Regions from separate parts of the Megamonas funiformis genome, predicted to be linked through region 3. Evidence: riboswitches for the same ligand, from Rfam matches in the RefSeq annotation. Region 3 holds a riboswitch; each other region holds the start of a gene.
What was found. A riboswitch is a leader RNA that binds a small molecule or an ion and turns the genes downstream of it on or off. The one in region 3 is predicted to bind thiamine pyrophosphate.
Positions count from the first base shown of each region.

Region 1: another riboswitch for thiamine pyrophosphate. It lies ahead of thiC (phosphomethylpyrimidine synthase ThiC); the one in region 3 lies ahead of GXM21_RS05295 (cytosine permease).
Region 2: another riboswitch for thiamine pyrophosphate. It lies ahead of thiS (sulfur carrier protein ThiS); the one in region 3 lies ahead of GXM21_RS05295 (cytosine permease).

Region 1 is NZ_CP048627.1:214,876-219,773, forward strand. It holds one part of gene GXM21_RS00985 (IS3 family transposase) at 1-294, shown strand, start outside; one part of gene GXM21_RS00985 (IS3 family transposase) at 297-1,154, shown strand; gene deoD (purine-nucleoside phosphorylase) at 1,214-1,930, opposite strand; gene thiC (phosphomethylpyrimidine synthase ThiC) at 2,034-3,338, opposite strand; TPP riboswitch at 3,419-3,518, opposite strand; tRNA gene GXM21_RS01000 (tRNA-Arg) at 3,630-3,706, opposite strand; gene GXM21_RS01005 (hypothetical protein) at 3,779-4,786, opposite strand; gene GXM21_RS01010 (sensor histidine kinase) at 4,898-4,898, opposite strand, start outside.
Region 2 is NZ_CP048627.1:1,253,863-1,258,760, reverse strand. It holds gene GXM21_RS06370 (thiazole synthase) at 23-781, opposite strand; gene thiF (sulfur carrier protein ThiS adenylyltransferase ThiF) at 797-1,435, opposite strand; gene thiS (sulfur carrier protein ThiS) at 1,438-1,635, opposite strand; TPP riboswitch at 1,835-1,938, opposite strand; gene GXM21_RS06355 (DMT family transporter) at 1,981-2,850, opposite strand; gene GXM21_RS06350 (Cof-type HAD-IIB family hydrolase) at 2,981-3,772, shown strand; gene GXM21_RS06345 (MATE family efflux transporter) at 3,827-4,898, opposite strand, start outside.
Region 3 is NZ_CP048627.1:1,068,186-1,073,083, forward strand. It holds gene clpB (ATP-dependent chaperone ClpB) at 1-1,500, opposite strand, end outside; gene GXM21_RS05280 (DNA-deoxyinosine glycosylase) at 1,752-2,264, shown strand; gene lepB (signal peptidase I) at 2,323-2,859, opposite strand; gene rplS (50S ribosomal protein L19) at 2,935-3,276, opposite strand; TPP riboswitch at 3,440-3,546, shown strand; gene GXM21_RS05295 (cytosine permease) at 3,619-4,845, shown strand.

The DNA of each region.
Region 1 (4,898 bases), 850 kb from region 3:
TATAAATGGCTACATCATTTATCATTAAATCAAACAGCAGCCAAATTTTCCATTCCTAATACTGGTACAATTTCTACATGGGAAAAGTTGTATCATTCTTATGGCTTTTCTGGCTTACTTGCTAAGAAACGAGGTAGACCATCTATGAAAAAATCTAAATCTAAATACAAAGTTAACAAACCTAAAAAAGAACTTTCTTATGTTGAAAAATTGGAACAAGAAGTTTATCAATTAAGAATGGAAAATGACCTATTAAAAAAGTGGCATGCCTTAATGAAGCAATGGGAAAAGGAAGGAAGACACTAGTTCTAGTAATTGCTAAATTAAGGAAAAAATATACTCTAAAAGCCCTATTAAACTATACAAAATTAGCTAAAAGCACATATTATGATGCATTAAAAAAATTATCTAGAGAAGATAAATATAAAGGATTAAAAACATTAATTCATAATATTTGTAATAAAAATCATGGAAGATATGGATATAGAAGAGTAACTATGCAGCTGCATAAACAGGGAATAAAAATCAATCATAAAGTAGTTATGAGATTGATGAAAGAAGAAAATTTAACATGCAAAGTAAGAGCAAAGAAATATAAATCGTATAGAGGGCAAGAAGGAAAAATAGCTAAAAATATATTAAATAGAAATTTCAAAGCAGAAAAACCAAACGAAAAATGGGCAACAGATGTAACAGAATTTGCATTATGTAATGAAAAAATATACTTATCACCAATAATAGATTTATATAACGGAGAAATAATAAGTTATAAAATATCGAAAAGACCAATACTAAAGCAAGTATTAGATATGGTAGAAGATGCAACAAGAAAGATAAAAGAAACAAAAGGGATAATTCTACACTCAGACCAAGGATGGCAGTATCAGAATAAAAAATATCAAAAATTATTAAAAGAAAAAGGCATTATCCAAAGCATGAGCCGAAAAGGCAATTGCTTAGATAATGCCGTAATAGAAAATTTCTTTGGTTTACTAAAAAGCGAATTATTCTATTTAAAAAAATTCAAATCCGTTGAAGATTTTATAAAAGAGTTAAAATCTTATATAAAATATTATAATACAAAACGGATAAAGATAAAACTAAAAGGACTTAGTCCTGTAGAATACAGAATTAAGTTTCAATTAGTAGCCTAATTAATATGTCCAATATTTTGGGTGCACATCAATATTGTCCTCTTTTTGTATTTGCATTATTAAATATCTCTTTCGTCGATAGCAGTTTCAAGCGCTATTTTAATCATATTATCAAAGGATTGTTCACGTTCTTTAGCTGTAGTTTCTTCACCTGTAAATAAGTGATTACTTACAGTAAATACGCCAAGTGCTTGTACATTATAACGAGCAGCAAGCATATAAAGAGCAGAAGTTTCCATTTCTACAGCAAGACAGCCATATTGGATTAATTTTTGCAAATCAACTTCTTCATCATAGAAACGGTCTTGGCAATATACATTACCAATTTTTACAGGAATGTTTAATTTTTTAGCGTGGTGATATGCTTTGCCTAATAATTCAAAATCAGCAAGTGGAGCATAATGAAGTCCATCACCAAAAGTGCGAACAATAATGCCGCTATCAGTAGTTGTTCCTTGAGCGATAACGACATCGCGAACATGAACATCATCTTTTAAACCACCACAAGTACCAACGCGAATTAATTTTTTAGCATGGTAATCGCAGATTAATTCATGTGCATAGATAGAAATAGAAGGAATACCCATACCAGTTCCTTGGATAGAAACTTTATGGCCTTTATAAGTTCCAGTATAGCCAAACATATTGCGAATATGATTGTAGCAGACAGGATTTTCTAGAAATTTTTCAGCGATGTATTTTGCACGTAATGGGTCGCCAGGAAGTAAAACGACATCAGCAACTTCTCCGATTTTGGCTTCAATATGATTACTCATAACAATACCTTCTTTCATCAATAATTTTATGAGATATAAGAATATCTATAAAAATTTTATCATAATGAATGAAAAAATGCAGGGATTATCCTGCATTTTTAAATTAACAATGTTCGATTGTAGCACCGAGGTATTTATTGACGATTTCAACAGCACAATAATCGCCACACATAGAGCAAGCAGTTGTGCCTTCTGGATTGCGTGAAGCGCGTCTTTGACGAGCTGTTTGTGGGTCGATAGCTAAATTCATTTGTTCTTCCCAATCAAGTTTTTTACGAGCTTTAGCCATATTTAAATCCCAATCTTTTGCACCAGGTACATTTTTTACGATATCAGCAGCATGAGCGGCAATTCTAGTTACAATAACACCATCTTTTACATCTTGAACATTTGGTAAAGCAAGATGTTCAGCAGGAGTTACATAGCAAAGAAAATCTGCACCGCAAGAAGCTGCCATAGTTCCACCGATTGCAGCAGTGATATGGTCATATCCAGGAGCAATATCAGTAACAAGTGGGCCAAGAACGTAAAATGGAGCATTATGACAAATGCTTTTTTGCAATTTCATATTTGTAGCTATTTGGTCAAATGGTACATGACCTGGACCTTCAACCATGACTTGTACACCTCTATCCCAAGCGCGTTTTACAAGTCCACCTAAATTTAAAAGTTCTTGAATTTGAGCATGGTCAGTAGCATCAGCAAGACAGCCAGGACGAAGACCATCGCCAAGACTCATAGTAACATCATATTTTGCACAGATATCTAAGATATCATCATAGCGTTCATAGAGTGGATTATTTTTTTCATTATAGAGCATCCAGCCTGTGATGAATGAACCACCACGACTAACTACGTCCATATAACGACCTTCTGCTTTCATGCGATTGATTACATCCATAGTTACACCGCAGTGAATAGTCATGAAATCAGCACCATCTTTGGCTTGTTTTTCAATGGCATGAAGTAAATCTTCTTCAGTCATTTTCACGACAGCACCATGAGCTTTGATGGCATCAACTGTTGCCTGATAAATTGGCACAGTTCCTACCATTACAGTGGAATGTTTTAAAATAGCTTGACGAGAAGCATCAATATTATTTCCTGTGCTTAAATCCATTACAGAATGGGCACCAGATGCGATAGCGACATTTAATTTTTCGATTTCAGGAGCTGGGTCAGGAAAAGCACTAGATGTGCCGATATTAGCATTTACTTTAGTACAAAGTCCTTCGCCTACACCATAAGGGTGTAAATTTTGATGATTGATATTAGCACAAATAGCGATAGTACCATTGGCAACGCGTTCACGAAGTGTTTCAATATCCATTTTTTCTTCTTGAGCTACGATTTTCATTTCATCAGTGATTTTACCAGCTCTAGCTGATTGCATTTGTGTCATTGTCATAATTTTGCCTCCATAATATAAGTGATAAATGGCAAAAAAATAAGCAGATATGAAAAGAAAGTTGCAAATCTGCCTTGATAATCATTTATTTGCCACTTCCCTACGTTGGTCTTAACCAAATCAGGTTCTAAGGGTCGGAATATTTCCTCTCAGCTTTTATAAGCACCCCTAGTGGATTTTTTCAATTTTCTTATATTATAGTTTATTCTTCAAGAAAAAACAAGATTTTAAAAATGAAAATAAAAAAAGGATATCATTTGATATCCTTTTATTGTTTAATTATTAAATTAATGGTGCGACTGGCGTGAGTCGAACACGCGACCCTTCGCTTAGGAGGCGAATGCTCTATCCGTCTGAGCTACAGCCGCAATTTCAATCTAATTTAGTTAGATGAATTTAATAAGCTAAATTTTAGCATAACTAAAACTAAGTCGCAAATTTTAATTTATAGGAGCTCCAATAGGACCTACAGAGCCAATAGGATTTGTAACACCACTAGCAGCTGGTGATGTTGTAGTAGAGTTTACAGGTGTAGTAGGTGTTGGAGTTGTAGTAGTTGCTGTTGTGTTTGTTGGAACAGTAGCTGTTGTTGCTGTTTTATTGATTTGATAACGTGTTGCCCATTCAGGATATTTATTAGCATAATATCTTATTTTCTTGAATTCTACATCTTCTGTGTTTTCAGGAATGATAGAATGCATATTTTTGTCGAGATTAGGTGTTTTATCAATCCAATTTGTATCAGGAGACCAGAAATTATATTTTAATGTTCTAGCTGTTAGATTTTGTATGTTATATTCTTTTTTCATGAATTGGATAGAGGAAACATTACCAGCAGAGTCTTTGTTTTCTTGCCAAATCCAAACAATAATATTGTTATCTATCTGACGAAGTGTTGCTGTATCAGCACTGCTTTCTCCAGATTCATTGCTCCATAAGCCAAGCCAACGAGCATTAGAAATAAGACGACCGCCTTCACCTTTATTGAATACACGGTCTACAATCATAGCATAGAATTTTTCATCAAAAGATTGAGAGTTGATATCTTTATTTACAGGATTATCATATTTGAGTGTATAAAGAGCCTTGCCATCTTTATCATAGAAGATTTCTTCCATATAGCGTAAGGTTCTTTCTTGAGGATTGATTTGAACACGAGCTAAGCTATAGACTAATTGATTAGGGTCATTGATAGGAAGTTTCATATTAGCTATAGTTTCAGCTGCTCCACCTGGAGCGTAACCTGTTTTTATCCAGTCTTCAATACAAGTAGGAATGTTATTTTGACTAGAAACAGTAGTAATTCTTGTCATAGAAAAATATTTACTATATTTATCATCTGAGCTAATCCAATACCATTCAGAATCAGCCGCAAAACTAATTTGAGTATGGAATAATGTGAAAACCATTAATACAGTAAGACAAATAATATTTTTTATTAATCGCATAAGCATGCACCCTCATTATATATATTATAAAATTTGTTACTCTACTTATTATACCAAAAATTTTAGCTTAAACAATAAGAAAACCCCTAAAATAGGGGTTTAAAAAATTTTT
Region 2 (4,898 bases), 190 kb from region 3:
TTATTACTGATTAAATTAATAATTAATCTTGTAAAAATCCTGTCAATGGAGAAGATGCACTTGCTCCTTGTGCTTTTACACGACCTAATTTTGCTTCATAAGCAAGGCGTCCTGCTTCAATAGCATAATTAAAAGCTTTTGCCATGCGAACGACATCACCTGCTATTGCTATAGCAGTATTAGCCATAATAGCAGTAGCACCCATTTCCATAGCTTCACAAGCTTGAGAAGGTCTACCAATACCAGCATCTACAATAATTGGTAAGTCGATTTCATCTATGAGAATTTGAATAAATTCTTTTGTACATAAACCTTTATTAGAGCCGATGGGAGCCCCAAGAGGCATTACACAACTAGCACCAGCATTTACTAAATCTCTAGCTACATTTAAATCTGGATACATATAAGGCATAACAGTGAAACCTTCTTTAGCTAAAACTTCAGTAGCTTTGATAGTTTCATAATTATCAGGTAAAAGATATTTACTATCGCGCATAATTTCAATTTTTACTAAATCACTGCCACAAAGTTCTTTAGATAAACGAGCTATGCGAATGGCTTCATCAGCATTTCTAGCTCCAGAAGTATTAGGAAGCAGTGCTATATCTTTAGGAATGTAATCTAAAATATTAGCCATACCACCATTATTTACACGACGAAGTGCTAAAGTTACAATTTCAGCTTTTGCTTCATTGATTGCTGCTTGAATTAATTCTAAAGAATATTTACCAGAACCTAAAATAAATCTTGAATTGAATTGATGTTTTCCTAATTGCCACATAATATGATACCTTCTTTATAAATTATTTTCTAAAATCAATTGAGTGATTAAATTTGCTTGATGACCAGCACAAATAGCTACTCTAGGAGCCATTAAACTATTTTCATTGGATAATGCAGTTTTTTCATCACCACAGATATAAAATTTGCCCATCACCTTACGAGTATGAATTTCATTGCTATGACCAAAACCCGCCATACCACTTCCAGAAATGATATATTTTTCAGGGAAAAGCTCTAATACCTTATTTACTAACATCGCCTTATTTTCAGGAACGTCAAAAGCTTCACAGATGATATCTTCATCTTTAAACAATGAAAAAATATTATCTTCTGTTACCTTTATACAATCAGTAACGATATTTAAATAAGGATTTATCATTTGTAATTGCTCGGCTAGAGCTTGCGTTTTGTATTCATTTAGATGTGAGATGAAATAATGTTGTCTATTGAGATTGCTGATATCTACTTTGTCAAAATCAATTAAATGTAAATGACCTACACCTATTCTAGCTAGTGCCACAGCGATATTAGAGCCTAAACCACCAAGACCGGCTATAGCAACTTTAGCATTATTTAATTTTTCTTGGTTGACTATGCCATGGCGGTCATTTAAAGTTTGATAAATTAATTCTTTTGCCAAAATATCTGCCATTATCAGCCACCACCAACAAAAGTTACGATTTCTAATTTATCATTAGGATTTAAAATAGTTTGTGCATATTTTGCTTTTGGGACTATTTGACCATTTAACTCTATAGCTATCTTATCTAAAGAATAATTATTTTCTTGCAAATAAGTAACTAAATCCATAGGCAAAGATATTTCTTGATTTTGTCCATTAACTATTATCAAAATAAGACCTCCTTATTTTTTATCTTTTGAGAAATTTTATTAAAAAAGGAGTCCACAAAAAGATACACCCGCGGTGGTGCACCCCTTCATGAACTCCTGTTCAATCACATGGTCAACTCTATGTGATTTTAAAAATTAATATATAGATGTGTGTTAAAATAAAAAAGAGATGACAAAATGCCATCTCTTCTAATTGCAAATACATCATAATTATTATCCTACGTTGGCATTATCCAAATCAGGTTATAGGTCAAAGTTCACAACTTCCTCTCAGCCAGTTTACTAGCTCCCTGTTATTAATTTATATATACAATATAATTTATAAATTATCATTTGTCAATAAGTTTAATTATTTTTCTTGAACAACTCACTGACAAGTAAAGAACCTAATATCAAAATCGCTCCAATCCATTGAGAAATACTCATCGGCTCAGCTAAAAGAACTGTGGATAAAATAATCGCAGTTACTGGGTCTAAATAGCTAAAAATAGCAACTTTTTGTGCTGGTAATTCTTGTAGTGAAGAAAAATATAATAAATACGCTATACCTGTATGTATAATGCCTAATATAGCCAAAGATAATAACGAAAAACCACTCATGCTCCATGAATTTCCCTGATAGATTACATAAGGCAATAAAATTATTGAAGCTAATAATAATTGAGCAATACTGCTATCAATGGCAGAAATATCTTTGAAAAATTTATTTGCTAAGACTACAATCGCATAAAATAATGCAGCAGATATTCCATACAGTACACCGATAAAATCATTCACACCAGATTGATTGTCATTGAATATGCCAGCGACTAATGCCATACCTAATAAAGATAAAATTACACAGATGATTTTAAATAGCGATAAACTTTCTTTCAATATAAATGGAGATAATAATACTACAAAAGTAGGTGCTAAATAATATGTAAGTGTCGCTGTAGCTATCGTTGTATAATTATATGCTTGAAATAAAAAAATCCAGTTAAAACCTATAGCTACACCAGATATTAATAAATAGCGTAAATTTTTTATTAAAACATTTCGATTTATTTTTTTGTGCAAACATACCATAGCGATAAATAAAATAAAAGCACCTACAAAACCACGCACTAGGGCTATTTGCGAACTTGCAAGTTCGATATTGCGCACAAATAAACCGATACTACCAAAAATAAGCATAGCCGTAATATTTTTTAAAGTTGCATTCATGAAAATCATTCACATCTCTTTCTATATTTATCTAGTCAATAATTATTGTTTATAATATAGCATAAAAACAATATACGTACTAGCTTAAAATTTGTTATAATTGATTTATATTTTATAATTCTAATGAAAGTACGGTGATATGATGATAAAAGCTATTTTCTTTGATATTGATGGTACATTAGTTAGCTTTAAAACACATAAAATTCCTGAATCTACAATACAAGCTTTACATACTTTAAAAGCAAAAGGAATAAAATTATTTATCGCAACTGGTCGTCCGCCATATGACTTGAAATTTTTAATTGATGAATTTGGCGATTTATTCACTGGTTATATTACTTTTAATGGTCAATATTGTTATGATAGTACAGGGAAAATCTTACACGAAGAATATTTAAATCGTGAAGATTTAATCCAATTTACAAATTACATCAAAGATAAAGATATCGCTTGTGGTTTTATGGAAATAGATTATTTTTATTTTAATCTCTATAATGACCGCTTAGCAAAATTAAAAGAAACTTTAGGAGATACTGCACCTGATAGAGCATTTGATGATGTAAGTCGTGTATCCAATCATAAAACATATCAATTGAATATTTTCCTAAATGAAGATGAAGAACAAGAAGTCTTACCATATTTGCCAAATTGCAAAGCTGTTCGTTGGTGCCCATATTTTACAGATATTATTCCTAAAGATGGCGGTAAAGGCACAGGCCTCAAAAAAGTTTTAGCTTACTACGGCATAGATATCAATGAAGCCATGGCTTTTGGTGATGGTGGAAACGATGTGGAAATGCTTGAAGCTGTAAAATATGGCATAGCTATGGGAAATGCTAATGATAATTTAAAACAGATAGCAGATTTTATCACTTTAGATGTAGATAATGATGGCGTAGCCTATGCTTTAAAACAATATAACGTATTATAAAAATAAACCTACTATAAATTAACTTATTTAAAAGTAATCTATAGTAGGTTTTCTTTAATTAAAATATTTCTTTAACGACGGTAAATACAAAATGAGAATGATTGACTCTAATAAATACGTTAAATTATATGTCAGCCATATACCATCATTACCTAGATAAGACATCAATATTTTTTGGCAGATATAGAAAAATATCACAGCGACAAACATCATATTTCTGATAGAAGCTGTATTGACAATACCTGTATACATACCATATAAAAGCAATCCTACACAGGCACATATAGGATGTAAAATTAGATAGATGCTATAATCGTTAGCATAATTAGCCACAACTGCCAAATCAGTCATCATATTTATAAAATACGATTTAGTAATATACATAATCACTGAAATAAAAATTATAAATACAGCTAAACATCTTAAGCTTATCTTTAATACTGAATTTAATAAATTTATATCTTTGTATCCCTTTGCTTTTCCTGAAAATACACTCACACCATTTGCCATACCATCAATAAAGTAAACCACAATAAAAATAATTTCTAAGATAATAGCATTACTAGCTAGTGTAACTGTTCCCATGCTTGCCCCAGCTATGGCAAATAAATTATTTATCGTCAATAAACAAACAGTGCGAAACATTAAATCCACATTTACCTTCATCATGGCTAAAAAAGGCTGTAAAGTTTTTAAACTTTGAATGTATTCATTGCGAATAGTTAAGTTCCCTCGTTTATAAATAGCAATAAAACCTACCATACAACCATATATTTGAGCAATCAAAGAAGCATAGGCTACACCTTGAATATTCATATCCATGATAAATACAAATACGATAGATAAGACGATATTCAACACATTCATAGATATTTGCATAAACATAGTATAGCGAATTATCATCTGCCCCATGAGCCAGCCTAGCGTTACATAATTGATTAAAACAAATGGCGCTCCCCATATAATGATATCACAATAATTTTTCATCAATTCAACAACTTGGCTTTCAGGCTTCATGAGCAATGCATAATATTTGAAAATCCATGGATAAATGATTAAAAATATCAAACTTATTACTATAGCTATAAGTAGTGGTCTAGCTAAAGCTAAAAATTTATCTTTGGCG
Region 3 (4,898 bases):
GATTTCAGAAGCTTTGGCATAATCGCCACTGCGTTGAGCTTTTTCCATTTCCGTATTGGCACTATCCATTTCTTTTTTGATAGCACGTACACGAACAATACCTTGTTTTTCTCTATCCCATTTTGTTTTTAATTCATTTTCTTCATTTTGTAATTTAGTTTTTTCATCAATGAGTTTAGCAAGTTTTTCTTTAGATGCTTCATCAGTTTCTTTATTTAATGCTTCTTCTTCTATTTGTAATTGCATGATTTTACGACGCAATTTTTCAATAGGTTCTGGCATAGATTCGATTTCAGTACGAAGTTTAGCAGCAGCTTCATCAACTAAGTCGATAGCTTTATCTGGTAAAAATCTATCGGAGATATATCTATCAGATAATACAGCTGCAGAAACAAGTGCATTATCACGAATTCTTACACCGTGATGAACTTCATAACGTTCTTTTAAGCCACGCAAGATAGAGATAGTATCTTCTACAGATGGTTGACCTACCATTACAGGTTGGAAACGACGTTCAAGAGCTGTATCTTTTTCAATATATTTACGGTACTCATTTAAAGTAGTAGCACCAATACAGCGGAGTTGTCCACGTGCTAACATTGGTTTTAATAAGTTACCAGCGTCCATAGCACCTTCAGTTGCGCCAGCACCTACTACAGTATGAATTTCATCGATGAATAATAAAATCTGTCCATCGGATTTAGAGATTTCATTTAATACAGATTTTAGACGTTCTTCAAATTCACCACGATATTTAGCACCAGCGATTAATGAGCCCATATCAAGAGAATATAATGTTTTATTTTTTAGAGATTCTGGAACATCACCTGTTACGATACGGCGAGCTAAACCTTCAACGATAGCAGTTTTACCAACACCAGGTTCACCGATTAATACTGGGTTATTTTTAGTACGACGAGATAAGATTTCGATAGTACGGCGGATTTCTTCATCACGGCCAATAACAGGGTCGAGCTTACCAACTCTTGCCATAGCTGTTAAATCACGACCGTATTTTTCAAGTGATTTATAACCACTTTCAGGATTATCACTATTTACATTTTGTTTACGTTCTGATTTGATTACAGCTTGAATTTTATTTTGATGTAGATTAAATTCTCTACATAATGTTTGCATTTCGTCATCGCTATCGCTGACAATAGCTAATAATAAATGTTCTGTGCTTATATATTCATCGTTCATGTTTTCAGCGAGTTTTGCTGCTCTACCTAATACACGAACCATTTCTGTACTCATGCCTAAACGACTTTGACCTTTTACGCTAGGAATTTTTTTGAGTATTTGTTCTAATTTTGCTTTGAGCATAGGTAAATCTACTCTACATTCAGCAAAAATAGTAGCGAGTAAACCTTCTGGTTCTTTAATCAAAGCAGAAAGAACATGAGCAGATGTAATTTCTTGATGATAGCGAAGTGCTGCTTCTTGCTGTGCAGATTGCATAGCTTCTAAAACTTTTTGTGTATATTTTTCTTCACCCATGATTTATACCTCCAAGTCATGATGAGTAACATTTCGATTAATAATAGTATAAAAACAATAATATAGTAAACATAAATACTAAAGTAATAATTTATGTTATACTTTAGTTTCATATTTGCTTACAAAACATATTATAAAAGCTAAAAGTCAAATTGTCAAACATTATTTTGACTTTTTGACATTTATTTTTAAAAATTTTTTATCTATACTAAAAATCTTTATATTATAATAAGATAGAGGTGATTTTATTTATGGAAAGACTCATAGGATTTGCCCCATCTATTGATGAAAATTGTACAACTATTATCTTAGGTTCAATGCCAAGTGTGAAATCTTTGGAACAGCAACAATATTATGCTCATCCTCAAAATAGATTTTGGAAATTAATGGCTATATTTTTTAATGAAGGAATAATACCAACTATTTATCAAGAGCGACTAGAATTATTGAGAAAAAATCATATTGCGCTATGGGACTCTATAGATTCTTGTATTCGAGAAGGTAGTTTAGATAGTGCTATTTGCGATGAAGTGCCAAATGATTTTAAAGCTTTATTTGCTAAATATCCTAAGATAAAGACTATTTGTTTTAATGGCGGAAAATCTTTTCAGTGCTTTAAGAAATATAATAAAGATATTTTAAAAGATAAAACATATACTTTTTATACTTTGCCATCTACAAGTCCAGCAAATGCTAAATTTCGTTTGCCGATGCTTCAAGAAGTTTGGCAACAAGCTTTAGCTAGACATATAAACAATAAATAGATTTTATAAAATAAAAAAGGTACCTACAAAATATTTCATAGGTACCTTTTCGTTATTATCATGGTAATGTTCTTAATTTATCAAGTGGCCAGAAGATGAGTATTGCTTTACCTTTGATTAAATCAAATGGTACCATGCCTACATCAGCGAAACGACTATCTTCGGAATTATTGCGATTATCGCCCATTACAAAGATATGTCCTTCTGGTACAGTAGCCAGTGGATAATCGCCTCTAGTTGTGCTTAAGATATATGGTTCATTTTTTAATTCCCCATTTACATAAATATGACCATCTTTGATTTCAATAGTATCTCCAGGAATTGCAATTACACGTTTGATAAAATCACGGCTAGGGTCTTTTGGATATTGGAATACCAAGATATCACCGCGTTCAGGGTCATGTAAATTATAAATAAATTTATTAACGACTAAACGCTCTTGATTTTGTAATGTCGGACGCATAGAAGGTCCATCAACTAAATATAATTCTACTACAAAATGACGAATGAATAAGGCTAAGACAACAGCGATAGCTATGGAAATAACCCAATCTTTAATTTCACTACCTAAAGATGACTCTTTTTTATCAGCCATGATAATCCTCCCTCTACTAGAACATACTAATAAAACAAAAGGGACTTGCCATAGGCAGTCCCTCTTATGAAGATATTAGCGTCTTTCTTTAATACGAGCAGCTTTACCAGTAAGGTTACGAAGATAATAAAGTTTTGCTCTACGAACAATACCTCTACGAGTAACTTCGATTTTTGCAAGGCGTGGGGAATGTACTGGGAAAGTACGTTCAATACCAACACCATAAGAAATTCTTCTTACTGTGAAGTTTTCACGAACGCCAGAACCTTGGCGAGCGATTACAACACCTTCGAACATCTGAATACGTTCGTTGGATCCTTCAACTACTTTTACATGTACGCGAACGCTATCGCCAGGGATGAATTTAGGGATATCGTTACGTAATTGTTCCTGTTCTAAAGCCTGAATAATATTCATTATTTTTCCTCCTTAATTCAAACGTTCATATAAGAATATCTCACAGCGGACCGTTTGTTGCATACTAGGTTATTTTATCATATAAAAATAGGCTATGCAATATATTTTTTGGAGATTTTTCGAGAGTTTGACAAATATTTTAGGATAATTTATATTAAAGGCAGAATATGAAAAAGGGAGCTTGTAGACAGGCTGAGAGGAAGTTGTGAACTTCGACCTATGACCTGATTTGGATAATGCCAACGTAGGGAAATATTAGTTTGATTACGTATTTTCAAGGAAATGGCATGGCTATTTCCTTTTTTTATTTTTAAATATTTTTATTTTTTATGAGGTGATTTTTTGTCTACATTTTTTACATCAACAAATAATTCTAGTTTTAATGTATCATTGATTTGGTTTGGTACAGCAGTCTCTGTGGCTGAAATCATGACAGGAACTTTTTTAGCACCACTTGGCATGAAAGATGGATTTTTAGCTATTTTAGTAGGTCATGTAATTGGTGGAATTATTCTTTATTTAGCAGGGATTATCGGTGCTAATAAACGTTGTAGTGCTTCTGAAAGTATTAATTTATCTTTTGGTAAGTTGGGTTCTGTTAGTTTCTCTCTATTAAATACTATTCAATTAATAGGTTGGACTTCTATAATGACCATCATTGGGGCACAAGCTTTTAATAAATTAATGGCATCTTTATGGAATATGGGAGAAAATACTATTTTATGGACAATTATTATAGGTCTTTTTCCTTGCATTTGGATTTTTAGTACAATGGATTTTGTAAGTAAGATAAATAAAGTAGTAATGCTTTGTTTATTGCTTGCTTCTTTATATTTAGGTTTTGGGGCTGTAGTTTCTGCAAATGAAGTGGTAACTTCTTTAGATGAAAGTATGAGTTTTGGCATGGCGGTAGAATTAAATATTGCTATGTGTTTATCATGGATGCCAGTTATTTCAGATTATACAAGAACACTTAAAAATCAATCTACAGGTACATTGAGCTGTGTAGTGGCATATTGTTTTGGCAGTATTTTAATGTATACAATTGGCTTAGGTAGTGCTGTTCATTATGGGATAACAGATATTTGTGATATTTTCATGTTATCTGGATTGGGTGTTATTTCTTTAGTTGTTATTTTATTATCTACAGTAACAACAAATTTCATTACGATAAATTCTTCAAGTATTTGTTTAAATCATATCAGTAATCAATTAGATGTAAAATATACAGCGTTTTTTGTATGTATAATTTCTACATTGCTTGCTATTTTCTTATCCATGGAACAATATGAAACTTTCCTTTATTTTATAGCAGCAACTTTTGCACCGTTATTTGCTATTGCTTTTTCTGAATATTTCTTTAGCTATAATATTTATCATCAAAATTCACTTATCACTGGTAAAAATTGTCTTTTATGGTTAATTGGTTTTATAGCTTATGAATTGTTGATTGATTACAGCACTTTTATTGGGATTACTGTGCCAGTTATGTTAGCTATAGCCATTATTAATATTTTTGTTAATCAATTGATTGGAGCAAAAAAATTTAGTTTAAATAAGAGATATTAAAAGTATTTTATTATTTAGCCATAAATCTAAAAGTAAACAACATAAATATATTG